Regions from separate parts of the Lacrimispora sinapis genome, predicted to be linked through region 2. Evidence: a T-box and tRNA genes for the amino acid it is inferred to sense, from the RefSeq annotation. Region 2 holds a T-box; the other holds one or more tRNA genes.
The links. The T-box of region 2 lies ahead of metG (methionine--tRNA ligase). A T-box ahead of a tRNA ligase gene usually reads a tRNA of that ligase, here a tRNA-Met.
Positions count from the first base shown of each region.

Region 1: it has a tRNA-Met gene. The T-box ahead of metG (methionine--tRNA ligase) is inferred to sense a tRNA for this amino acid. The anticodon was not compared.

Region 1 covers NZ_CP141832.1:1,151,228-1,163,661, reverse strand. The annotation lists gene VIG27_RS05370 (type IV pilus twitching motility protein PilT) at 1-983, opposite strand, end outside; gene VIG27_RS05365 (short-chain dehydrogenase) at 980-1,474, opposite strand; gene VIG27_RS05360 (hypothetical protein) at 1,488-1,898, opposite strand; gene VIG27_RS05355 (DUF4860 domain-containing protein) at 1,891-2,382, opposite strand; gene VIG27_RS05350 (hypothetical protein) at 2,397-2,717, opposite strand; gene VIG27_RS05345 (type II secretion system F family protein) at 2,729-3,781, opposite strand; gene VIG27_RS05340 (transglutaminase-like domain-containing protein) at 3,813-4,796, opposite strand; gene rlmB (23S rRNA (guanosine(2251)-2'-O)-methyltransferase RlmB) at 4,817-5,554, opposite strand; gene VIG27_RS05330 (Mini-ribonuclease 3) at 5,551-6,009, opposite strand; gene cysS (cysteine--tRNA ligase) at 5,994-7,397, opposite strand; gene ispF (2-C-methyl-D-erythritol 2,4-cyclodiphosphate synthase) at 7,425-7,967, opposite strand; gene VIG27_RS05315 (diacylglycerol/lipid kinase family protein) at 8,003-8,929, opposite strand; tRNA gene VIG27_RS05310 (tRNA-Met) at 9,062-9,135, opposite strand; tRNA gene VIG27_RS05305 (tRNA-Val) at 9,171-9,243, opposite strand; gene VIG27_RS05300 (NYN domain-containing protein) at 9,475-10,395, opposite strand; gene VIG27_RS05295 (spore coat associated protein CotJA) at 10,593-10,790, shown strand; gene VIG27_RS05290 (spore coat protein CotJB) at 10,790-11,086, shown strand; gene VIG27_RS05285 (manganese catalase family protein) at 11,086-11,706, shown strand; gene VIG27_RS05280 (DUF3837 family protein) at 11,783-12,091, opposite strand; gene carB (carbamoyl-phosphate synthase large subunit) at 12,106-12,434, opposite strand, start outside.
Region 2 covers NZ_CP141832.1:168,673-181,106, reverse strand. The annotation lists gene VIG27_RS00905 (bacteriohemerythrin) at 3-407, shown strand; gene VIG27_RS00900 (HIT family protein) at 510-929, shown strand; gene VIG27_RS00895 (TIGR01440 family protein) at 942-1,493, shown strand; gene VIG27_RS00890 (peptide ABC transporter substrate-binding protein) at 1,621-3,291, opposite strand; gene rsmA (16S rRNA (adenine(1518)-N(6)/adenine(1519)-N(6))-dimethyltransferase RsmA) at 3,496-4,368, opposite strand; gene VIG27_RS00880 (TatD family hydrolase) at 4,395-5,162, opposite strand; gene VIG27_RS00875 (TraX family protein) at 5,181-5,909, opposite strand; gene metG (methionine--tRNA ligase) at 5,999-7,975, opposite strand; T-box leader at 8,068-8,318, opposite strand; gene VIG27_RS00865 (DUF885 domain-containing protein) at 8,461-10,281, shown strand; gene VIG27_RS00860 (GerMN domain-containing protein) at 10,335-10,871, opposite strand; gene VIG27_RS00855 (MarR family winged helix-turn-helix transcriptional regulator) at 10,899-11,348, opposite strand; gene VIG27_RS00850 (spore maturation protein) at 11,456-11,983, opposite strand; gene VIG27_RS00845 (arsenate reductase family protein) at 12,101-12,434, shown strand, end outside.

The DNA of each region.
Region 1 (12,434 bases), 980 kb from region 2:
TTATACAGGTTTAAAAGGCTGGAGTCCATGGAGACCATACCTTCTGCCTGTCCGGTAGCTATGACAGAATCAATTTGATGGGTCTTTGCTTCACGGATCATATTCCGGATGGCATTGTTGAAAAACATAATCTCAAATGCCGGCTCAACGCCTCCGTCGAGTGTGGGAATCAATTGCTGGGAAACCACTGCCTGAACCACCATGGAAAGCTGCATCCGGATCTGCTGCTGCTGATTGGGAGGAAAACTGTCGATGATCCGGTCAATGGTATTGGCAGCCCCAACGGTGTGAAGGGTGGAGATCACCAGATGGCCGGTTTCCGCAGCCGTCATGGCGATGCGGATGGTCTCGTAATCTCTCATCTCTCCCACCAGGATCACATCGGGAGCCTGTCTTAAAGCCGCCCGCAGTCCGGTCACATAGCTGTCCGTATCCGTTGTGATCTCTCTTTGGGTCACCACGCTCTGTTTATGGCGGTGCAGGTATTCCAGAGGATCTTCCAGAGTAATTACATGAGCATTCCTGGTGTTATTTATTTTATCAATGATACAGGCCAGGGTAGTTGTCTTTCCGCTTCCCGCAGGGCCTGTCACCAGCACGAATCCCTTTGTCATTTTGGAAATGCCCATAACCGTTTCAGGAATGTGCAGTTCTTTGTAATCCGGCAGATCAAAGGTGACCACCCGGATCACAGCTGCCAGGGAACCTCTCTGGCGAAAAACACTGGAACGGAATCTGGAAACACCGGAAAGTGCAAAGGAAAAATCATCATCACCATGTTCCCTTACTTTATCCATGCTTCTATTACCCGCCAGTACATACAATTCCTCAATCAACGCTTCCATCTGTGCAGGGAACAGCTTTTCTTCGTTTTGATAAACGATCCTGCTTCCGATTTTATAAGAAAAGGGCATCCCCGGCACCAGAAAAATATCCGATGCATTCTGTGCCACAGCAGCACTTAACAAATCCTCTACCTTCATTTTCCCGTCTCCTGCTTTTTTAAATCTTCCCCAGTCCACACTGCCATGGAATGATCAATCTCATAATCTTCAGACGGTATCACATTCCATTTGGAAATTCGTACCTCTCCTTTTCCTTCAAAGCTAGGAACCAGCTCGATGAAAAGGGCCTGGGAATGGGGCATGGGAATCTGGGTAACCACCGTTTGCTCTTCTTTATGGTAGTAATTCCCCAGTTCCTGAGCCAGCATATCCTGAGTTCCAGTTTGTCCCTGTCCCTTCTCCTTCACCTCCCTGACTTTATTAAGGACCATCTGATAAAAGGCTTCCCCTTTCCCGTCTGCCCGGTAATATTCGGTTATGGCAGAGGCATTTCGCTCTGCCATATTATGTTCGCTTTTTGCAGTGCTCAAAGACAGCATTCCAAATGTCACAAGACACATGACAATGAAGATCAGAATAAGGGAAGGACCTCCTATATTGGCTCTGTAACCGTTTTCCTGTTTCGCCATGAATCCACCTCCGTCAATCTTTGCTCTCATGCCGTTTTACCGTAAGGGTATACAATTCTTTTCTTCCCTTTTTAACGGTCAGTGCCAGTTCCGTATCCAAAGGAAACTCTGCGTCTGCAATGAATACCGCCTGATCTTCTTCACATGGATTCCCGTTTTTATCAAATCCCAGGGAAAGAGATTTTCCATCATGCTTCTGCCCATAGACAGAAAATGTATCCATAAGCCCTTGTCTGCCGTTTGCTTTAAAAACCTCTCCTGTGCTTTGAGCAAGAAAAACCGCCCGGTTTAGGTCCGCTGCCTCCCGGCTTATGGAATCCGCCTTAACAAAAGTCTGAATACAGATTCCCGCACAAAGGATAAAGAAAAAGACAACCGCTGTCATCTCCATCATAAATACTCCGGAATGGCTTTTTCTATTCATCTTCATATCCTCCGCTTCTTAAGGATAACCAGACAGAGCTTCCAAAATCTCCTTCTGTCTTTATATAGAGAAGCTTTCCTTCCATCTTCATGGAAACCGGACTGCATGAGAGGATCGCATTGCCATCTCCTACGGAAAGCCCGCTTTGACCATCGGTAAATAATTCCCATAATTTACCATCCTGATAATAAATGTCTGTCACATAAACAGCTCCGTTGATGGTCTGTTTCAGTTCTAAAATGGTTCTTCCTGACTCTTCCTTTAAAGAGACGGCCCCTTCTTTATCTCCCTGTCTCACTTTGTTGGCAATATAGCTTAATGCCACATCTTCCCGGTAGGTATTCTCCGCCCGTGTATTAATATTCTCATAAACCCTTCCTCCGATGAGCACCAGAAAAAGAGCGCTTAATACAAATACTAAAAACAGTAAAAGGGTAAAAAGAGCACCTGCCAGCCGGCCTCTTTGATCTTCTCTCCCGCTCATTTTCCACCTCCCGGTCATTGTTCATGGAGATTGACGGTAATATCCGGCATGAAGTTTGAGGCAAAGCCGTTGTAAAACACATCATATCGTTCTTTGTCAATCTGTATTCCGTAATTTTCTTCCAGATATTCCACACTGGGCGGATATCTTCCTTCTATGGCATAACACTGGACCGATGCTCTCCGAAGGGCATCCCGCAGAGTTTCAGCACCTTTTAAATCCGTTTTACGGGAAAATAATAGGATTCCAGAGATAAATAAAGCGATCATCCCCGCAAATACAGCCAGAGGGATCACACTTCCAATCATTTCCTTTAGAGAATTTCCATTCCTCATTGAAACGCCTCCTAACCGATGGCAGATAAAACACCCACAAGCGGCAGCATAACAGACAGGAGGATCAGTCCCACTGCTACTGCAAGAACGGCAACTGCGGTCGGTTCAAACCGGCTGACCAGATGTTCTATGGCCATATCCGCTTCTTCTTCATAATTTTTTGAAATCTCTTCCATCACGCTGTCCAGCCGCCCGCTCTTTGTGCCTACCTTGATCATCTGCACATAGAATCCCTTAAACATTCCCGTGTTCTTCATAGCCGTATAATAGTCGGTCCCTGCTTCCATTTCTGCGGAGCAATGTTTGATCTTTTCCTCCACAGACTTATTTTCAACCAGGCTGCCGGCAAGCTCCATTCCCTTTTCCAGATCCAGTCCGCTTTTTAAAGTCAGTGCCATAACCGCAGTGAAACGCCGATTAGCTATCGCAAGTGCGATCTTATTCTTTCTTTTGATCCACTGCAAAAACCGCTCTGCCGCAGGAATTCTCTTTCCGTATTTTCCGAAACTCCAAACCAGGAAAATCACGATTGCAAGAACCCCTCCCAGAATCAGAGCTGCTCCCGAGAAAATACTTCCCAGTCTGGTGGCAGCAAGAGAAACCGGCGACATCTCTGTCCCCAGCTGTTCATATACCCGTTCAAATATGGGCATGACCTTTGTAAACAAGACAAACAGTACCACCAAAAGCATGGTAATCATGATCAAAGGATACGTCACCGCATGTTTTAAATTTTTAAAAAGCAAATATTCTTTCTCATAATAATCTGCCAGAGATTCCATGATCTGGTCCAAGTTGCCGGTTTCCTCTCCAAGCCTTGCCATTCGGACCACATAAGAAGGATACACTCCCGCATGTTCCAGCACGGTTGAAAACGGGCTTCCAAGTTCTGCTTCTTCCGCCATCTGCATCAGGAGTTTTTTTTCTTCATCCCATACCGCATCCTCCGCCATAACAGACAATCCCTCATCAAGAGGGATTGCAGCATGAAGAAGAAGGGATATCTGAAGGCAGAAAGCGGAAATTTCCCTTGAGGAATATATTTTTTTCGCATCCTTAGCCATATATCGTCTCTCCTATTCCTATGTAATTTCTTTAGTAAGTATATTTCCCCTTATAATTGGAGCTGTTGGTGATGTAGTCCCTGATCGCCGGATCATTGGCCCCTGATGAAGCAAAGGTAGGGTCCATGAGCTTCCAGTCATTGCCATCAAAATAAATGATGTTATCCACCCAGCCCTGGCCTTCAATATAAACATTGACCCAGGCATGGTAAAGGCTTCCTGTATAGCCTACCACAAGCTTTGTAGGAATCCCCTGGGATCTGAGCATGGCAGTCATCACTGCCGCATAATCAAAGCAGATCCCTTTTTTCTTCGCCAGCACCTGATCCACATTGGGCAGATACCCGGTCTGTACCGAATTGGCCAGTGCCGTATCATACGTAAAATTATTGACTACATAGTTATAAACGTTATTGACAACGGCAAGAGAATCTGCCGCCGGGGCTGCAAGTTCCGCTCCTTTTTTAACGACCGCACTTTCCGAAGTAAAATTCACATACTGGTTCGGATAAAGAAATGGTTCAAACTCATTGACCAGTTTTACCGGAATCTGATTGCTCGACTTTATGGCATACTGGGTTCCCTGTACCTGTTCCAGAACACGGACCGTGTAGGTTCCGTTTCCTTCCGTCAGGGGAAACACCTCATAGGCGGATCTTGCATTTAAATCATAGGTATAAGTCTCACCGCCATTTTTTATGACCTGTACTTTTATTCTGGAAGCATTTCCTGTATACTGTACCATTACATAGCCATGGCTTGCATTGGATGCATCAAGGGTGACAGAATTACTTCTAAACGTTACGGTTCCCGAAGCCTGGGGCTTTTTCACACTTTTGCCTTCCGGTTTGGAAGATAGAGGAACCCCTTCATCCTTTATACTTACTACGGTTTTCCATTCAATGCTTTCTTTTGTATTATCTGCTGCAGTAATGCTTCCCTTCGGGCCGCAGCCGTTGATGGCTAATAATATACCCCCACAAACTGCCGCAAAAGCCGCACCTCGTTTTTTCATACTTATTTTCTCCTTGTACGTTATCCCAAGCGCTGTCTCACGATCTCATAAGCCAGTACTCCTGCTGCTACAGAAGCATTCAGAGAATCAATATCCCCTTTCATCGGAATGGAGGCAACCATATCACAGTTTTCCTTCACAAGCCTTCCGACACCGTTTCCTTCACTGCCGATGACAAGGCCGATAGGCCCTTTTAAATTCAGGCGGTACATGGTCTCTCCCCCCATATCGGCACAGACAAACCACATACCTTTTGCCTTCAGTTCCTCCATGGCAGCAGTTAAATTGGTTACCTTTGCAACCGGTGTATAGTTTAAGGCGCCGGCAGAAGTCTTGGCAACCGTAGCGGTCAGTCCTACCGCCCGGCGTTTTGGAATAATCACGCCATGGGCTCCGGCTAAATTGGCGGTACGGATAATGGCACCCAGATTATGGGGATCTTCAATCCCATCAAGCAGGAACAGAAACGGCGGTTCCCCTTTTTCTTCTGCAGCCTTTAACATATCTTCCACTTCTGCATATTCATAGGCCGCTGCATGAGCGATCACCCCCTGGTGATGGCCTTCCTCTGACATCTGGTCTAACCGCTCCCGCTCTACGAAATTGACGATGGTATCCGTCTTTTTCGCTTCCCGGACAATGGACTGAATGGGGCCATCCTGGACTCCCTTTTGTACATAAAGCTTATCAATCGTCTTTCCGGAACGGAACGCCTCCAATACTGCGTTTCTTCCTTCTATGGTAAATTCCTCTATCATTCCAGTTCTCCTATTCTTTCAAGTCCTTTGCCCACTACGGCTATGAGCCGTTCCAATTCACCGTTTAAATACAGATAACCGCAAAGGGCTTCAAATCCGGTGGCGGTCCGATAATCTGCCATTGTGGCATGTTTGGCCGTGGTCACGGATTTGGCATTGCGTCCACGCTTGTAAACAGCGATCTCTTCCGGCGTTAAATCTTCCTCCTCCAAAAGCCGGCGGATGATGTCCGCCTGTGTTCCTGCATTGACCAGCTTAGCGCTTTTTTTATGCATGTTGTTGACCTGAGTGCTTCCATGGTTCATCACCTTGGTGCGGATGATCACCTCATAAACGGCGTCTCCGATATAAGCCAGAGCCAGAGGGGAATAGCTTTTTATATCCACTTCTTTTAAATGCAGTGTTTCTTTAAATAAATCAGAAAAACCAGACAGCGAAATTATATTCTCTTCCATTTTACACCTTCCCTGGTGTCCTCCAGAACAATTCCTTGATCCAGTAATTTTCCGCGAATTTCATCTGCCAGGCCAAAATTCTTATCCTTTCTGGCCTGCTGCCTTGCTTCGATCATGGCCTCGATCTCATCGTCAAGAATTTCTTCCTTCTTCTCAGTGATGATGCCCAGAACATCGCAAAGCATTTCAATGGTTTCCTTTAAGAAACTCACATATTCTGCAGAACTGTTCTCATCGGTAGTGGAGTTGCTTAACTTTACTAATTCAAAAATAGCGGATATTGCATCTGCTGTGTTAAAATCATCATCCATCGCAGTCTCGAATTTGACAACCAGTTCTTCCACAGGCTTTTTATCCTCGCCTTCACGAAGAGTCTGTGTCTTTACTTTGGCCTGAAGATCCTTTAACTTATCCACAGCTGTCAGAATCCGGTCCAGGCCGTTCTTGGAAGCTTCCATCAATTCGGCACTGAAATTAAGAGGACTTCTGTAATGAGCACTGAGCATAAAGAAACGCAGAATCCGCAGATCATATTTCTCGCCAATATCTCTGACCGTAAAGAAATTCCCAAGAGATTTGGACATCTTTTTATTGTCTATGTTCAAGAATGCATTGTGCATCCAGTATTTTGCAAATTCTTTTCCATTGGCTGCTTCACTTTGGGCGATCTCATTCTCATGATGAGGGAATATTAAATCCTCTCCCCCTGCATGGATATCAATCTGATCCCCAAGATATTTCTTTGACATAACGGAACATTCAATATGCCATCCCGGTCTGCCTTCACACCATGGAGATTCCCAGTAAGGCTCCCCCTCTTTTTTCGGCTTCCATAAAACAAAATCCGAAGGGTCCTCCTTGCCGTCTTCCCCGGTCACCTTGATTTCCCGGAAACCGGATTGCAAGTCTTCCAGATTCTTATGGGAAAGTTTACCATAACCTTCAAACGCTTTGGTACGGAAATAAACAGTTCCGTCCTTTGCTGCATAGGCGTGACCGGAATCAACCAGTTCCTTTATCATATCAATCATTCCGCAGATCTCCTCCGTTGCCAGAGGATTCCTTGTGGCCGGCTTTACATTCAGGGCTTCCATATCTTTTTTGCATTCTTCAATATAGCGTTTTGATATGACATCTGCATCTACCCCTTCTTCAATTGCCTTTTTAATGATCTTATCATCTACATCGGTAAAATTGGAGACAAAATTAACCTCATAGCCTTTATATTCAAAATATCTCCGCACCGTATCAAATACGATCATAGGCCTTGCGTTGCCGATGTGTATATAATTGTATACCGTAGGGCCACAGACGTACATCTTGACCTTTGATGGCTCTATCGGCACAAATTCCTCCTTTTGTCTGGATAATGTATTAAAAACCTTCATAATAATTCCCTCCTGTCTTACCAGTTCCTATTTCTTACAGCAGCCTCCGCAGCTGCCGCAATCCGCTCTCATGATATTGTCATCATAGCAATAATCCTCTACAGACGTAAGAAGAGTGATCGCCTGAGCGGAAATGCCTTCTCCTGTTCCCGTAAATCCAAGCCCTTCTTCTGTAGTCGCTTTTACGTTCACTTTTCCCACCGGCAGATTGAGCGCATCTGCAATGTTCTCCATCATCTGGGGACGATAAGCCAGAAGCTTTGGCTTCTGAGCAATGACCGTTGCATCAATGTTCTCGACAATATATCCCTTTTCCTCTAAAAGTCCTGCTGCCAGCTTTAACAGTTCCATGCTGGAAACATCTTTATACTGAGGGTCATGATCCGGATAATGCTCTCCGATATCCCCTAATCCGGCCGCACCAAACAGTGCATCAATGACCGCATGGATCAATACGTCTGCATCCGAATGGCCCATAAGTCCTTTTTCGTACGGAATCTTTACGCCTCCGATAATCAAATCTCTTCCTTCTACTAATTTATGAACATCATATCCCTGTCCAATTCTCATAATTTATCCTTTCTTCTATATATATACAAACATTGCTATACAATCACCCGCAATTTTTTACTGATACAGTGAATCTGTACATCTTTTTGGCAAAAACAGCTTTCTCCGTCGGTATGAACCGCCAGGGGCTGCTCCATATGAATCATAATCTCTTTACAGGTATAGAAACGAATCCCCATATTGGAGGATCTTTTGCCTAATAGGGAGCAGGCCAGAAATGGAATAAGCTTCCGCTTTTTCCTGGTATTCATCATACAAACCGTAAGTTTCCCATCTTCAAAGCTGGCATCCGGAGCAAGCTTAAATCCTCCCCCTTCATAGGGGTGAATATGTGCAGATATAAAATACGCGTGGTTAAATTCCACCTTTTGAACCCCATCCAAAAGAATATACCCTTTTGACGGCTTTGCCAGCATTAGCTGCTTGAGCCCCACCAGGAGATAAGCCAGGCGTCCGACATGGAACTTATAGAGCAGTCTTTTGGTTTTTGAAAATAAAATGTTATGGCAAACAGCCGCATCCATTCCGATGCCGGCGCTTACGCTGAACCGTCTGTGGGCGACTTCTCCGTCTCCGTAAGTCAGAACCCCGTAATCCATCAGCTTATAATATTTTGGATGCAGAATCTTCTTTAAACACCGAACCGGATTCCCCGGCAGTTTTAAGCTTCTTGCCAAATCATTACCTGATCCGGCAGGAATATACCCTAATGTAATAGAACCACAGAAGGAAAGCCCATCTAAAATCTCGTTCACTGTTCCGTCTCCGCCTACAGCGATGATGACTATGGATTCTTTACAGCCGCTTGTCAGCCGGCTGGCAAAGATTCTGGCATCTCCCGGCTTCTCTGTTAAGAAAGCCTGATACTCCACTCCGGAAGCATTTAACGTATCTTCCAGCTTTTTCCATATAGTTTGTCCACGTCCGCAGCGTGAGTTGGGGTTTACAATAAAATAATACATGGAATCCCTCCACTTTTTGCTATTTGTTAGTATATCATAAAACAGCAAAAATGAATATAAAAAAAATGGAAAAAGGCTGTCGCTTCCTGTCGTACAAAAAACCCTGTAATCTTATGATTACAGGGTTATCAATAGCGGAAGGGAGATTCGAACTCTCGACACCACGGGTATGAACCGTGTGCTCTGGCCAACTGAGCTATTCCGCCATATGAAATTGTGAAGTAAACGCTTTGTTTACCAATGGGACCTACAGGGCTCGAACCTGTGACCCTCTGCTTGTAAGGCAGATGCTCTCCCAGCTGAGCTAAGATCCCAGTGCTTGTCCGGACGTTTGTTTTTCTCTCGTTCCCGACTGCTTCATTAGTATAATATGAATTGTATCAATTGTCAACACTTTTTTGTCAATTTTTTTCCTTTTTCCCCCATATCTCTGAAAGCCTGATTGTTACTGGGTTTTCTGCCGGTATCTTCCAACTATACCTTTTGAATTACAGCTAAAAAAGAAGCCATCCGTGAAATATTATGATTTCCCGGATGGCAAGTGATTATTCTTTTTTCAAAAACACGGCTTTATTATTGTTTTTATTCTCCCGCACTTCCAGCTGCACAATGCTGTGTACAAATTTGGAAAATGTGGAATAGCCGTAATCCTTAACTTTAAAATCTGCAAACTTCCGGTGCATTCCATTGCCCAGAGCTGCAAGCTCCATACCGTTTTTGCCGCTGCCTTTGACTAACTTCACCGCATAATCGTCAAGCTCCTGCCGTTTTGTGCGGTTATCCTTCATGCGGACGGTCACCACATTATTGGATTTTCTCAGTTCAAAGCTGTCCATCTCTTCCAGAAATTTTGACAAAGAGCTGTAGCCATAATTTCTCACATCAAAATCAGAATATTTTTTTACAAGTCGGTTGCCGATCTCACCCAGTCCGGTCGCCTTGTTTTTATCGTCATTTTCTAAAATAATGGATGCAATATCCTGCTCAATCACTTGTTTTCCAATGGCTCCGCCGCCGGTTCCTTCTTCATCCTGATCGAGAAGCACCTCTAAGTTGGTGAAAACCGTGCAGGCCGCGCGGAAGGATTTGGGTGTTTTTTCCTCCCCCATTCCGATGACTTCTTTTCCGGATTCCCTAAGCCTGCTGGCAAGGCGGGTAAAATCGCTGTCACTGGATACGATGCAGAATCCATCTACATTGTCCGTATAAAGTAAATCCATCGCATCAATAATAAGTGCGGAGTCAGTTGCGTTCTTTCCAACGGTATTGGAAAACTGCTGAATGGGAGTGATGGAATTTTCTAAAAGCTCCATCTTCCATTTGCCCATCTGGGCGCTTGTCCAATCACCGTAAATCCGTTTGTAGGTAATGACACCATATCGTGTCATCTCATCCAGAATACATGTAATATACTTGGCTGATATATTATCAGAATCAATTAATACTGCAAATTTTTTGTCACTCAAACCTCTGCTCTCCCGTCTTAATTTGTTTTTCCATATTCTGTCTTTTCCCTCGTATTCCATTTCATTATATTTCATTTTTCCATTTATTACAATAACATTACGGTGGTTAATATGGGAGAATTTTTGCAATGTATTTTTCATTCTTATGTTCATAATAAAAAAGAAGGATGAATGACAGAACTGAAAGGAGTGTTTTTATGAATTCAACGACTTCATGCGGAAATGATAAAACAAAACCATGTCCTGCAACACCATCGGCAACGGTTCAGCTTGCAATTGCTACTGTGCCTATGCAGCCTTGGGAACAGCCCTATGACCCGGCAGCAGCTTTAAAAAACGGCACCATATTTCCAAGCCTGAATCTTCCCTTCTATGTTACGGGAGGTGAGGCATGATGGCAGACCGCAATAATCTCTTAAAACAAATTACAGAAATCAGTTTTACGGTCAACGACTTAACCTTGTATCTGGATACTCATCCAGTGGATCAGGAAGCGCTGACTGCATTTAAGCAAGCCATGGAACAGAGAAAGCAGCTGTTAAAAAACTACGCAGAAAATTTTGAACCTCTCACCATGGACTGTGTCTGCCCGGATACCAATAACAAAAATGACATCAACACAAAATACCCAGGGCAGAAGCATTTCACCTGGGCCGATGGTCCCCTGCCGTGGGAAGGAGGTAATGTATAATGTGGAGTTATGAAAAAAGACTGCAGTTCCCGGTAAACATTAAAGAGACCTGTCCTAAAACTGCCTCTCTGGTCATCAGCCAGTTCGGCGGTCCTGACGGAGAATTAGCTGCTTCTATGCGGTATCTTTCCCAGAGATATACCATGCCATGCAAAGAAGTGGGAGGACTTTTGACCGATATCGGGACAGAAGAACTGGGTCATCTTGAAATGATTTGTTCCATTATCTATCAGCTGACGAAAAACTTGTCTGCGGAACAGGCAAAAACCGCAGGGTTTGATGCATATTATATTGATCATACCACCGCGCTCTGGCCGACTGCCGCTGCCGGAGTTCCCTTCAATGCATGCGAGTTTCAGTCCAAAGGCGATGCCATCACCGATTTGATCGAGGACCTTGCCGCAGAACAGAAAGCAAGAACCACCTATGATAACTTAATTCGTATCATCACAGATCCAGACGTACGGGAACCACTGAAATTCCTTCGTGCAAGAGAAGTGGTGCATTTCCAGAGGTTTGGAGAGGCCCTTGAAAAAATCAAATCTGATTTAGATGCGAAAAACTTCTACTATTTCAACCCTGAATTTGACAAACAATTTGTCAAAAAACCAGCACAGTAATGAATCTGACATTAATATAGAAGAAAGGCCGGAACAGGATTACCTGTAATTCCGGCCTTTCTTCTATATTGAAAAGCTATTTCTGCTCTTCATAACTGTATTTTAACAATTCATAGATCTCCTCCGTCACCGGATCATCTTTATAATACGCATCAAGTAGACTTATGATTTTTGCAGCAAACTCCGACGGAACCGGAAGATCTTTTACTGCTGCATGAAAATCCTCTTTCATCTGGCTTACCATGTCCTTTTTTTCAGGAACAGGCAGGCCATAGATTTTATAGAGCATTCCCATGGCCGCACAAGCCTCATTGGGGGAAGTCAGTGGTGCATTATCAAATCTGGTTTTAATTTCTACCGCCTGTTTGTTGATGTAAAATATCATATCATCTCAATTCCTTATATATTTTTAACCTGTGCAATGTCGATGAGGGTCAATTCTTTGGCCCGGTTTTCCATACTGGTCACCAGGGCTGCTGCCGTATCCAGGGAAGTAAGAACAGTCACGCCGGTTTCAATGGCATTTCTGCGGATCGTAAACCCGTCTTTGCTTCTGTCGGCCCCCTGAGGCGGGGTATCAATGACCAGATCAATTTCATGCCCCAGAATCAAGTCCAGCAGATTGGGCGATTCCTGTTCCAGCTTCCGCACCATAAGGGCTTTTACACCGTTTTCATTTAATACCTTCGCAGTTCCGGAGGTGGAGAATATCTTATAGCCCTGTGCCT
Region 2 (12,434 bases):
CTATGGCTTATACTTTTACAAAAGACCTGGAGACAGGTAACCAATTAATCGACACGGAGCATCGTCAGCTCATAGATGCGGTCAACAACCTTTTAGCTGCCTGCGCAACCGGTAAGGGACGCAGCGAACTGGCAACCATAACAAAATTTCTTCAGGATTATACGGCGAAGCACTTCAGCGACGAAGAAAAGCTTCAGGTTCAAAGCAAGTACCCTGATTATGTAAACCACAGACGCTACCATGAAGATTTTAAAAAAGTGGTTGCCGAAATCTGCCGTAAGCTGGATAAGGATGGTCCAACCGTGGCACTCGTGGGTGAGGTAAATTCTACCATTGCAGGCTGGCTGATCAACCATATCAAAAAAGAAGACGTAAAGGTTGCCAACCATATAAAAAACAAAGCTTAAGTACCCGATGGGAGAAGATTCTATCTTTTCATTCCCGCCGTTTTATAATAGAATCGTCTTGTGGAACATGACATTACACGATCTGAAAGAAGGTATATGATTATGAAAGATCCAAACTGTGCATACTGCATGAAGGGAGATTTGGTTGCCAAATTCGGCTATCCGGTCTGTGAGATGGAATCAGGATTTTTATACTTATTTAAGGAGCAAAGCAAAAAAGGCAGGGTAATACTGGCCTATAAGGACCACGTAAGCGAAATGGTCGATATCAGTGATGAAGAAAGAAATGCATTTTTTGCGGATGTTTCCAAGGTTTCCAAGGCAGTTCATAAAGTGTTCCAACCGGACAAAGTCAATTACGGTGCCTACGGAGACACCGGATGCCACCTCCACATGCACATCGTTCCCAAATATAACGGCGGCGATGAATGGGGCGGTACCTTTGCCATGAATCCGGATAAGGTCTATTTTACGGATCAGGAATACGAGGAAATGGCTGCTGCCCTTCGGGAAGCATTATAGGAGGATTTAGTCATGCTAGAAGAAATCAGAATGCAGGCGCACGAAGCAGCCAGAGAGCTATTGGAGACAGCCCATTTAAAAGAGGGAAACCTGGTGGTCATCGGCTGCTCGTCCAGTGAGATTTCCAATCACCGCATCGGTTCTTATTCCAGCGGGGAAATCGGCCAGGAAGTTTTCTCAGCCATCTATGAGGTATTTCACGAAAAAGGGATCTATGTGGCTGCCCAGTGCTGCGAACATTTAAACCGCGCCCTCATTCTGGAACGGGAGGCGGCAGAGCGATACGGCTATGAGCCGGTCAACGTGGTGCCTCAGCTAAAGGCCGGCGGCTCACTGGCTACAGCGGCCTATCATACTCTGTCACAGCCGGTAGCTGTAGAATGGATAAAAGCACATGCCGGAATTGATATCGGCGATACGCTCATCGGTATGCATTTGCGTGCAGTGGCCGTTCCTGTCCGCATTAAGACCCAGTATATCGGCTCAGCTCACGTAGTGGCTGCACGTACCAGAGCCAAATTCATCGGCGGTACGCGTGCCTGTTATGATGATTCAATTGTGTGATTGTTTGAAAAGACATGATCTAAGGTAAGAATGATTGAAGTATGAAAGTTTAGGTAAAAAATAATCCTTGCAATGAAGTTGCTGTCATTGCAAGGATTATTTTTTTACTTATTCTTTTGGTTCAGAATTATTTTGTGGCATACATGAAGAACCAGTAGCCATATGGTGAATGCCAGGTACCTTTGATATCCGGATTCTGCATATAATAATCACTGGAGTATACAAGAGGAGCCACGGCTGCATCTTCCATAATCAGCTTTTCTGCCTGATGCAGTTTCTCATAGTGATCTGCCTTATCTGCAGTATCGCGGGCCTGATTGATTAAAGCATCTACTTCCGGATTGGAATACTTTCCGTCGTTGTTGCCGCTGTCTGAAGTAAACAAGGTCAGCATATTGATAGGATCATCGTAATCGTATACCCAGCCGCCCCGGCAGATCTGGAAATCGCCTGCACGGCGGGTTGGGGTAAAGGTGGACCATTCAACAATCTTAATGTCCATCTTCACGCCAAGTTTACTCCAGGCATTCTGTAAATACTCTGCTACGGGCTTATTATAGCCTGAGTCGTTGGTCATATATTCAATCACCGGGAATCCTTCCCCGTTGGGATATCCGGCTTCTGCCAGAAGATCTTTGGCTTTCTTTAAATCTTCCTCATAATTGGAGGTGTTGAAATAATCTCCGCCGTTGTTTTTGCGGGTCACGTCTTCAAAGGAAGAGCCTTCCTCTAAATCAGAGATGCCAGGTCCTACAAAGTTGGAAGCCGGTACGGCCGTTTGCATCATCAGTGTGTTGGCAATGTAATCACGGTCAACTGCAAGGCTTAATGCTTTGCGGACCTTAACATTATCAAATGGTGCCTTCTGTGTGTTAAAGATGGTATAGGATGTTGCCATACGAGGTTCTAAATGGAAATCAGGGGAATCCTTGAGTCCTGGAATCTCCTCTGTAGGTACGTCACGGATCATCTGGACTTCTCCGGTCTGATATGCGCTGTAGGCAGCGTTAGAATCTTCCATGAGAACAAACTTCAATGAGTTTAAAGTAACTTTATCTGCATTCCAGTAATTTTCATTCTTTGCAAATGTAATATGAGAACCTGGTACCCATTCGGTCATCTTTAAGGGACCGTTGGAAATGTAGGTCTCAGGAGTTAAGGTCCACTGGTCACCGTTTGACTCGATCACATCTTTTTTTACAGGTGCCATACTCGCATGTGTAACGATTTTATCAAAATAAACGCAGGGAGAGGCCAGCTCTACCACCAATGTCTTAGGGTCTGGTGCTGACACTCCCAGTGCGTCAAGATTTCCTTTTGCTGCTTCTTCATAGCCCTTGATCATGGAAAGCATATCGGCAGAGTAAGGAGCCGCGGTCATCGGGTCTGCCAGACGCTTCCAGGAATATACAAAATCATCTGCTGTAAAGTCAGAACCATCGCTCCACTTTAAACCATCTCTTAAATGAAAGGTATAAGTAAGTCCGTCGTCACTGACATCATAGCTCTCTGCTTGTCCGGGAACAATGCTGTTCTTTTCATCAACAGTCAGCAGGGTTTCAAACGCATGCAGAATGATATTAGATGCATCAATTGCAGAGTTGAGAGCCGGATCAATGGTTTCCGGATCAGGTCCGATCTGGACCGCCAAATCAAGACCTCCGGCTGATGTGCTGCCTGCTGCCTCTGTCTTCTGGGCTGTGCCATTTTCTGTGCCTGATTTTCCGGAACCGCCGCATGCAGTCAAAACAACACCAGAAGCAAGGACAGCCGCCAATACGAGTGCCATTTTCTTCATATTATCTTCCTCCAATTTTCTTTTTCTTCGTCCGTCTTTCACAGACAACGCAAGATTTAGCATACCACAGAAAATAGGTTCTTGCAACGTGGTTTTTCCGCTCTTTTCCTTTGTTTTGTACAGTATTAGCGTGATAACGCGTGAAAGAGCCAGACGGTTCCATTGTGGAAAACGTCTGGCCCTAAAGGACACTCTGATGTTTATTTAACGATTTTTCAGGCTTGTAAAAGCGTTGCTTAAGGCCGCAAATTGTTCCAGTGTCAAAGTTTCTCCCCGCACAGAGGGAGAAAGACCAAGGCTTTCAATGGCTTCTATGATCTGTTCTTTGGAATAATTTACTTCCTGGGAGTTGTTCAGTCCATTTTGCAGGGTTTTCCTTCTCTGGTTAAAGGAAGCCCTGATCAGCCGGAACATAAGCTCCGGTTCTTTTACTTCTACCGGCGATGTCTTATGCCTTGTGAGGCGGATGACTGCGGACCCCACTCCCGGACGAGGCATAAAGCAGTTGGGCGGGACGTTTGCCACGATGTAAGGCTCTGCATAATACTGAACCGCCAGAGACAGAGCACCGTAATCCTTGGAACCAGGCCCTACCTGCATACGGTCTGCCACTTCCTTCTGGACCATAACAGTAATGTTATCAATCGGAACCTTATTTTCAAAGAGACCCATGATAATGGGGGTGGTAATATAATAAGGAAGGTTGGCGACTACCTTAATGGGGCGTCCTTCATTGTACTGTTCGATGATCTGATTGACATCAACCTTTAAAATATCACCGTGAATCACCGTTACATTATTATAATCGGAAAGAGTTTCATTCAGAATGGGAATCAAGTTAGAATCAATTTCCACGGCAACCACATGACGGGCGCTCTCAGCCAGGTACTGGGTCATGGTTCCGATTCCCGGACCGATCTCCAGGACGCAGTCGTCCTTTGCCACCCCTGCTGCTGCAATGATTTTATCCAATACATGGGGATCTATTAAAAAATTCTGACCGAACTTTTTTTGGAATGCGAATTCATATTTTTGAATGATCTCTATCGTTTTTTGGGGATTTCCCAGTGTCGGCATGCTTGTCCTCCATTTTCTCGTTCCTGTTATTTAAGCCGGTACAATTTTTTGGCATTATGATTGGTTCTTTCAATGACTTCTTCCTCGGGGATTCCCTTAATGGCACTGATTTCCTTTATTACATAAGGAAGATTTAAAGAGGAATTTCTCGTTCCCCGGTTGGGTACCGGCGCAAGGTAAGGGCAGTCGGTTTCTAAAACCAGCTGTTCTATGGGCATATACTCCACTACTTCCTTCAGCTTTTTGGCATTCTTAAAAGTGAGCACTCCGCCGATTCCCAGATAGAACCCCATATTTAGATATTCTCTGGCCATTTCTATTCCATAGGAGAAGCAGTGGATGACTCCACCGATCTCTTCGGACTTTTCTGCTTTCATGATATCCAGCGTATCCTTTGCCGCATCACGGCTGTGAATAATCACCGGAAGTTTTACCTCTCTTGCCAGGGATAACTGACGGATAAACCAGGTCTTCTGGATCTCACGCTCCGGCTCATCCCAGTGATAATCAAGTCCGATCTCTCCGATTGCAACAATTTTTTTATGGGCTGACTGGGTTCTCAGCCAGTTTAATTTTTCTTCATTCAGTTCTCCGGTTTCATTGGGGTGGACGCCAATGGCACCGTAAACATTGGAATACTGATCCACCAGTTTCAAAGTATTTTCAGAGGTCTTTATGCTGGCACCTACATTGGTGACCGCCTCGATTCCCTGCGTAGACAGGGACGTAAGCAATTCCTCTCTGTCTTCCTCAAATGCCTCATCATCATAATGGGCGTGTGTATCAAATATCATGGGTATCTCCTATTCATTTCATTTTCCAAACAGTTGATAGAGCAAATAGAACAAAATAAGGTGTGCGGGGTAAAATGCGTAGAAAAAGTATTTTAAGCTCTTGTCTCCTCGTTTTCCATTGTACATCCGTATGGGAAACAGGGCCAGAACTGCCGCACCAAAACAGGTAAGACTTTCAAAAATGGCTATGGCTCCCACAAAAAGGCTCTGCATCTTTTTATTTTCCCGGAAAATGTAAAACATGAGGATCATTACGATCCCAATAATATTATAATCACATTTCAGAAAAACAGACGCGCCGCACCCGGCAACAATGGCAAAGGACTGCTTGAGCGGGTCACCATAAGCATTTCTATAGGCAGATAAGACCCAAAGCCCCAGGGACAGGGTGAAAAATACATTCTGGTATTCCGGATGAAACCATTCTCCGAACATGGCCAGATCAAATGGAATTTCAGAAATCAGTGCAAAGAGAAAAAGTCTGGCACCGTATCGTTTTACATCTCTCGTATGAAGAAATCCTTCTACCAGCAGAAAACAAAAAATGGGAAATGAAATCCGTCCTATGGTGCGAAGGATCAGATCCATGATCATCCATAGGTTGGTCTGATCCATTGCCTGATGTTTCAATATTCCATTTTCAATAAAAACCACACCGATATGATCAATGAACATGGTTCCCATGGCAATGATCTTTAAGGTATTGCCGGTGATCCCTTCTCTACGGGCGCTGATTGTTTCCTCCATGGAATTCTCCTTTTCAAAATGATAGACCGGATTTGATAAATCCGGCCTACCATGATTATCTATCTCTTATCTTCTGATACTCCCTTACATCAGCAGATCTCTGCTCCTGCCGGCATTGGTTTTTCCGGAATCATAAGGGATAAGCCGCCTTGCGCATCTTCTGCACACAAAAGCATGCCTTCAGACATGACACCAGCCAGTTTTGCTGGTTTTAAGTTTACCACAACCATCACCTTTTTGCCAACCATTTCTTCCGGTGAGTAGTGAGCCTTGATTCCGCTGACGATCTGCTTCACCTGACTGCCGATCCGCACCTGGGAACAGAGAAGTTTTTTGGATTTGGGCACCGCTTCACAGGCAATGATCTCTCCTACCTGGAACTGCAGCTTTGCAAAATCCTCATACTCGATCTCCGGCTTTGGTTCGATGTCGATAACTTCAGCGGCTTCTTCCTCCGCTTCTCCGGTTTCGGCGGAAGCTTCCGCATTCATGGCCTCCACTTTTTCCATCACTTCTTTTATATCCATACGTGCAAATAAAATCTCAGGCTTGTCTGTTACCTTGCATCCGGACGGATAAAGGCCAAAAGTATCCATCTCAGACAATTCTCTCTTTGTGGTGCAAAGCTGTGCAAGGATCTTCTTTGAAGTGTCCGGCATAAAGGATTCAAGCAGGGAAGCTCCGATGGTAATGGCTTCCGTTAAGTTATAAAGAACCGTCTCCAAACGGGCTTTTTTCGTCTCATCCTTTGCAAGCGTCCAGGGAGCGGTCTCATCAATATACTTGTTGCTTCTTCTGAATATGTTAAAGATGGCGGTCATGGCATCTGCGACCCGGAGTTTCTCCATCTTCTCCTGAACCTTTTTCACTTCTTCCAGAACTACGGTCTTTAAATCATCATCAAAGGAATCGGTATCCTTTCCATCGGTGACCACGCCTCCAAAGTATTTATTGGACATGGAAATGGTACGGTTTACAAGATTACCAAGGATGTTGGCGAGATCGGAATTCATGCGCTCTACCATTAACTCCCATGAAATCACGCCGTCATTTTCAAAGGGCATCTCATGAAGCACAAAGTAACGGACCGCATCTACACCAAAGAAATCTACCAGGGTATCTGCGTAGAGAACATTTCCCTTGGACTTGCTCATCTTTCCGTCTCCCTGTAACAGCCAGGGATGACCGAACACCTGCTTTGGAAGGGGCACATCCAATGCCATAAGGAAAATAGGCCAGTAAATGGTATGGAAGCGGATGATATCTTTCCCGATCAGATGTAAGTCTGCCGGCCAGTATTTTTTAAACTGGTCCGTACTGTTGCCGTCGCAGTCATAGCCGATTCCGGTAATATAGTTTGTCAAAGCGTCAAGCCATACATAGACCACATGCTTTGGATCAAAGTCCACGGGAATTCCCCAGGTAAAGGTGGTTCTGGATACACAAAGATCCTGAAGACCCGGAAGAAGAAAATTGTTCATCATCTCATTTTTCCTGGAAACCGGCTGGATAAATTCCGGATTCTCGTTGATATGCTTGATGAGACGGTCCGCATATTTGCTCATACGGAAGAAATATGCCTCCTCCCTGGCCGGTTTTACTTCACGGCCGCAGTCCGGGCATTTCCCATCCACCAGCTGGGATTCGGTGAAAAAGGATTCACATGGAGTGCAGTATAAGCCTTCATAGTATCCTTTATAAATATCTCCCTGATCGTAAAGCTTTTTAAAGATCTTCTGAACCTGTTTTTCATGGTCCTGATCGGTGGTACGCATAAATTTATCGTAAGAGGTATGCATCAAATCCCAGATATTACGAATTTCACCGGCCGCCTGATCCACAAACGCTTTTGGAGTCACACCTGCTGCTTCTGCTTTTTCTTCAATTTTCTGACCATGTTCATCGGTTCCGGTCTGGAAAAATACGTCATAGCCCTCTGCCCTTTTGTAACGGGCAATGGCATCAGCCAGAACTGCCTCATAGGTATTGCCGATATGGGGCTTTCCTGAGGCATAGGCGATGGCGGTGGTAATATAATAAGGTTTTTTGTTTGAATCTTTGCTCATGTTAATTCCTCCTGTTTCTAAAATGAGATGTGACTGGAAGCATTCCTTCTCCCCGAAAAAGAAAAACCCGTCTTAAAAGATCCTTTCGGAAATTTAAAGACGGGGAAATATCCCGTGTTACCACTTTAATTCATCCATACCTTACAGCATGGACCTTATCGGCTGCATAAACAGTCTGACACGATAACGGGTGTGACCGTCGGAGTTTAAAAGCAATAATTATGCCAATTCAACTCCGCTGCTCCAAGGCCATGTTGGGAAATAAGACCATGCTTCCTTTTCAGCTGCCGGAAGTCTCTGCTCATGATCGTTTATTTCTTACTCTTCTTTTCTCAGCATTCTCATATAGATCAATTGTTAGTAACCCTAGTGTAATGGTTTAAGGAAAGTTTGTCAAGCAGGGAAACCTTCTTATGACTGGTTTTGTCATGACTTTTTTTATTTCAACATATAAATATTATTAGTGAATTACGGAGGAATCTTATATGACAAACAAATTTTTAACATTGAGCCGTAGAATTCTTTCCATTTTTCTATCGGTTGCCCTGCTAAGTGCATGTACGGCACCCCCAAATGCTCCCGCCACTCCTTCCAGTGCCGGATACGAACGCTACCGGGCCGATGATTTAACCATGCAGAAGGAATTTAATCTGTTTACAGATGATTTGTTCCGGGAAGAAATAAGCAATTCGGGAATCAGCTTTCATTTCACCATTGCAGATCCTGCTTCCCGGGGGTTTGATACCGTTCCTTTGACCCTGGGCGACTTTTCCCTGGACAAAATGAAGAACAACTTCAAGGATCTTATGGAGTTAAAGAAAAAGCTTACCCGGTTCAATCCGAGAAAGCTTACCAGTGACCAAAGACTTACCTATCAGATTCTTTACTCTTACATAGATACAGAACTTACTTCCGAAGGTCTTGAGCTGTATTCCCAGCCTTTGACAAGCACCATCGGAATCCAGGCCCAGCTTCCGGTCCTGTTTGCTGAGTATGCATTTTACAGCCGGGAGGATGTGGACCATTACCTGTCACTTCTTTCCACCATTGATGATTATTATGCACAGATCATGGAGTTTGAAAAAAAGAAATCAGAGGCTGGTCTTTTTATGTCGGATTCGGCGGCAGACCACGTATTAAAATCCTGTGAAGCATATTTGATTCAACCGGACCACAACTTTCTGGCGGAAACCTTTAACAGCCGGATTGATGCACTTAATGACTTAACGGCAGACGAAAAAGCCGCTTATAAAGAGAAGAACCTTAAAGTTCTTGAAGAACATTTTGTTCCCGCTTATAAGAATCTCATCGACGGAATCACCGCTCTTATGGGAACTGGGAAAAATGACAAGGGGTTGTACTGGTATCCGGATGGAAAGGAATATTTTGAATATCTGGTCAATTCCAATACCGGAACCTCCTATAAATCCATAACAAGCCTTAAAAAAGCCATTGAAAAGCAGATGAACTCTGATATCAAAGCCCTGGGCCAGATCACCAAAGAGCACCCGCAGACCCTGGATCAGCTGGAGACGTATACCTTCCGTTACACCAAACCGGAAGAGATTCTGGAATCTTTAAAAACACAGATCACAGCCGATTTTCCGGAGCTGCCGCCCTGTAACTATACGGTCAAATATGTTCCTGAGGCACTGGAATCTTCTCTCAGTCCGGCCTTTTACCTGGTTCCTCCTCTGGACCGGTATGAAGAAAATACCATTTATATTAACGGCAATCCCCGTTTTCAGAATGACGATCTTTATACCACCCTGGCCCATGAAGGGTATCCGGGACACTTATATCAGAACGTATACTTTTTAAGCAAAAAGCCCAGTGATATCAGAAGCATCCTCTCATTTTCCAGCTACTCGGAAGGCTGGGCTACCTATGTGGAATTTTACTCTTATAGCCTGGATAACGGACTGGACCCGGAGCTTGGAAAACTGCTTGCCCACAATACTGCCGTAACTTTGGGCATCTATGCATATCTGGATATCTGCATTAACTATGAGGGCTGGGATAAGGAACAGACCGGGAAATATCTGAGCAACTTTTATAAGGTGGAGAATACCGATATTGTGGATACCATTTACAGCAGCTTAGTGGAAAATCCCACAAACTACATGGAGTATTATGTGGGATATTTGGAAATCATGGAAATGCGCAACACCGCCGAAAAGATCTTAAAGGATCAATTCAACTTAAAAGCCTTTCATACCTTTTTGCTTGATATCGGGCCGGCCCCCTTCTCTGTCATTCAGCCGGAATTCCGTAACTGGCTGGCTAAAGAACTGAGAAACGGATAATAAAACAGGCAGGAGCATGGTATCCTCGCTCCTGCCTGTTTTCAATATGGATCTTAACCCATCTTTTTATAATCTTTTACATATTCCAGGTAATCCTTATCTCCCTGCTTAACGGTATCACTGGTAATATCCTTTCCGTTCACAAGAACCTTTAACTTATCCAGTTCAAAATTCTCGATAAAGGTATTGCCAACGGCTGTCAGCATGATCAAATCTCCCTTTGTGCCTTTCACAGGTGCTTTTGATAAATCCAGAGTACCTGTCCCATCCTTGGAATCAAATTTAAGGACTTTTGTGCCTTTTTCCAGAACGCCATATTCCACCAGCTTTTCCACCAGGGCTTCTGCCGTCAGCTTGTCTACTGCATCCATAGCCTGATTCAAACCGCTTCCATCCTCGTTCTGACTATATATAGAGATGATTTCCATCGGTTCCACATTCGGATCGGGAACCTTGTCACTTGCACCTCCGGTAGAAGTTTCTACCTGGGGGTCAGGTGCAGTTGTCTCCATCTTAGGCTGTGTTGGTGTACACGCCGCCAGGGACATCATCATTATAACGCTCATTAACATCACGATGAATTTTCTCATAATTGCGTATTGCCTCCTTAAATTCTCTTAAAGGCTCCGAAACCATTGATTCAACTTGGTCAGAGCTTTGATCAAAACTTCTATCTCATCCTCGCCTAACGCTTTTACAATGCCGTCTATCATCTCCTGATGAAATTTAGCATGATGTTCATAGGCTTGTTTCCCTTTTTCTGAAAGGGAGATATATACGACTCGCCGGTCCTCTTTTCCCCTCTGGCGGATCACATACCCTTTCTTTACAAGGCTGTTCATGGCTATGGTGAGTGTGCCAACAGTAACAGAAAGCTCTCTGGCAATGGTCGACATATTTTTAGGTTCTCCGACACCGATTGCTTCTATTACATGCATATCATTATTCGTAATATTTTTAAATTCCTGAGTAATGATAGCCTGTTGTTCAATATCCATAACATCCCGAAACAGTCTTACCAATACTTCGTTAAGAGTTCCGTAAGTATCCACGTTTATCCCTTTCATTTCTTTATGACAATAAAAGCTTCTTCGTAATTATACATGATTATGTATTTATAGACAACCACTTGAATTCTTATGAAATTCTTAAAATCGGGACGAAATAATCCCTTTTATGCCAAAAAACGGCTTAAAACCACACTGGCGGCAATCCCTGCTGCAGTAGCAGCCATTGCACCGGTTAAAGCATACCTGGTTTTCCTGATTTTTACAGTTCCAAAGTAAACGCTTAGACAGTAAAACAAGGTTTCCGTACAACTCATCACAACAGAGGTCAGCATACCGATATAGGAGTCCGTTCCAAATTTTTTAAAAATATCAAGTACCAGGCCGATGGCTGCTGAGTTGGACACCAGACGGATCAGAATCACCGGCACCACAGGAGCAGGAAGGAATAAAAGGGAGGCTGGTTTTATCAATAGCTTCGCAAGGAAATCCAGAAACCCGGAAGCACGAAGCACCCCTACCGCAGTCATTAAGCCGATGAGTGTAGGCAAGATCCCTGCCACCGTTTTCATCCCATCCTTGGCACCATTGATGAAATCATCAAAGACCGGCCTTTTGGAGAGAATCCCAAACCCTACAATATAAAAGATCACAAGCGGTACCAACGCCTCCGACAAGAACATTAAAAACGTCATTTTTTCCCCCGGTTTTTCTTGATTATTACATTCTATTCCAAATCTCTCCTTTTCATTCAAACGGTTTCAGGGTAAAATATATGGGAACACAATCGTAAATGGAAGGGAGCGAAACACATGAGTGTATTATTTTTACAATACCCACCCTGCAGCACCTGCAAAAATGCAAAAAAATGGCTGGACGCCAACCAGATTTCCTACCAGTCAAGGAATATCAAAGAGGAACATCCCACTGCTTCGGAGCTTATGGAATGGATCAAAAAAAGCGGACTTCCCATTAAAAAGTTTTTTAATACCAGCGGTATTCTTTATAAGGAAAAGCATTTAAAGGATCTTCTGCCCGGCATGAGTGAAAAAGAGCAGATCGACCTGTTAGCTACAGACGGAATGCTTGTGAAACGTCCCCTGGTCATTGGAGACGGCTTCGTGCTTGTTGGATTTAAAGAAGAGG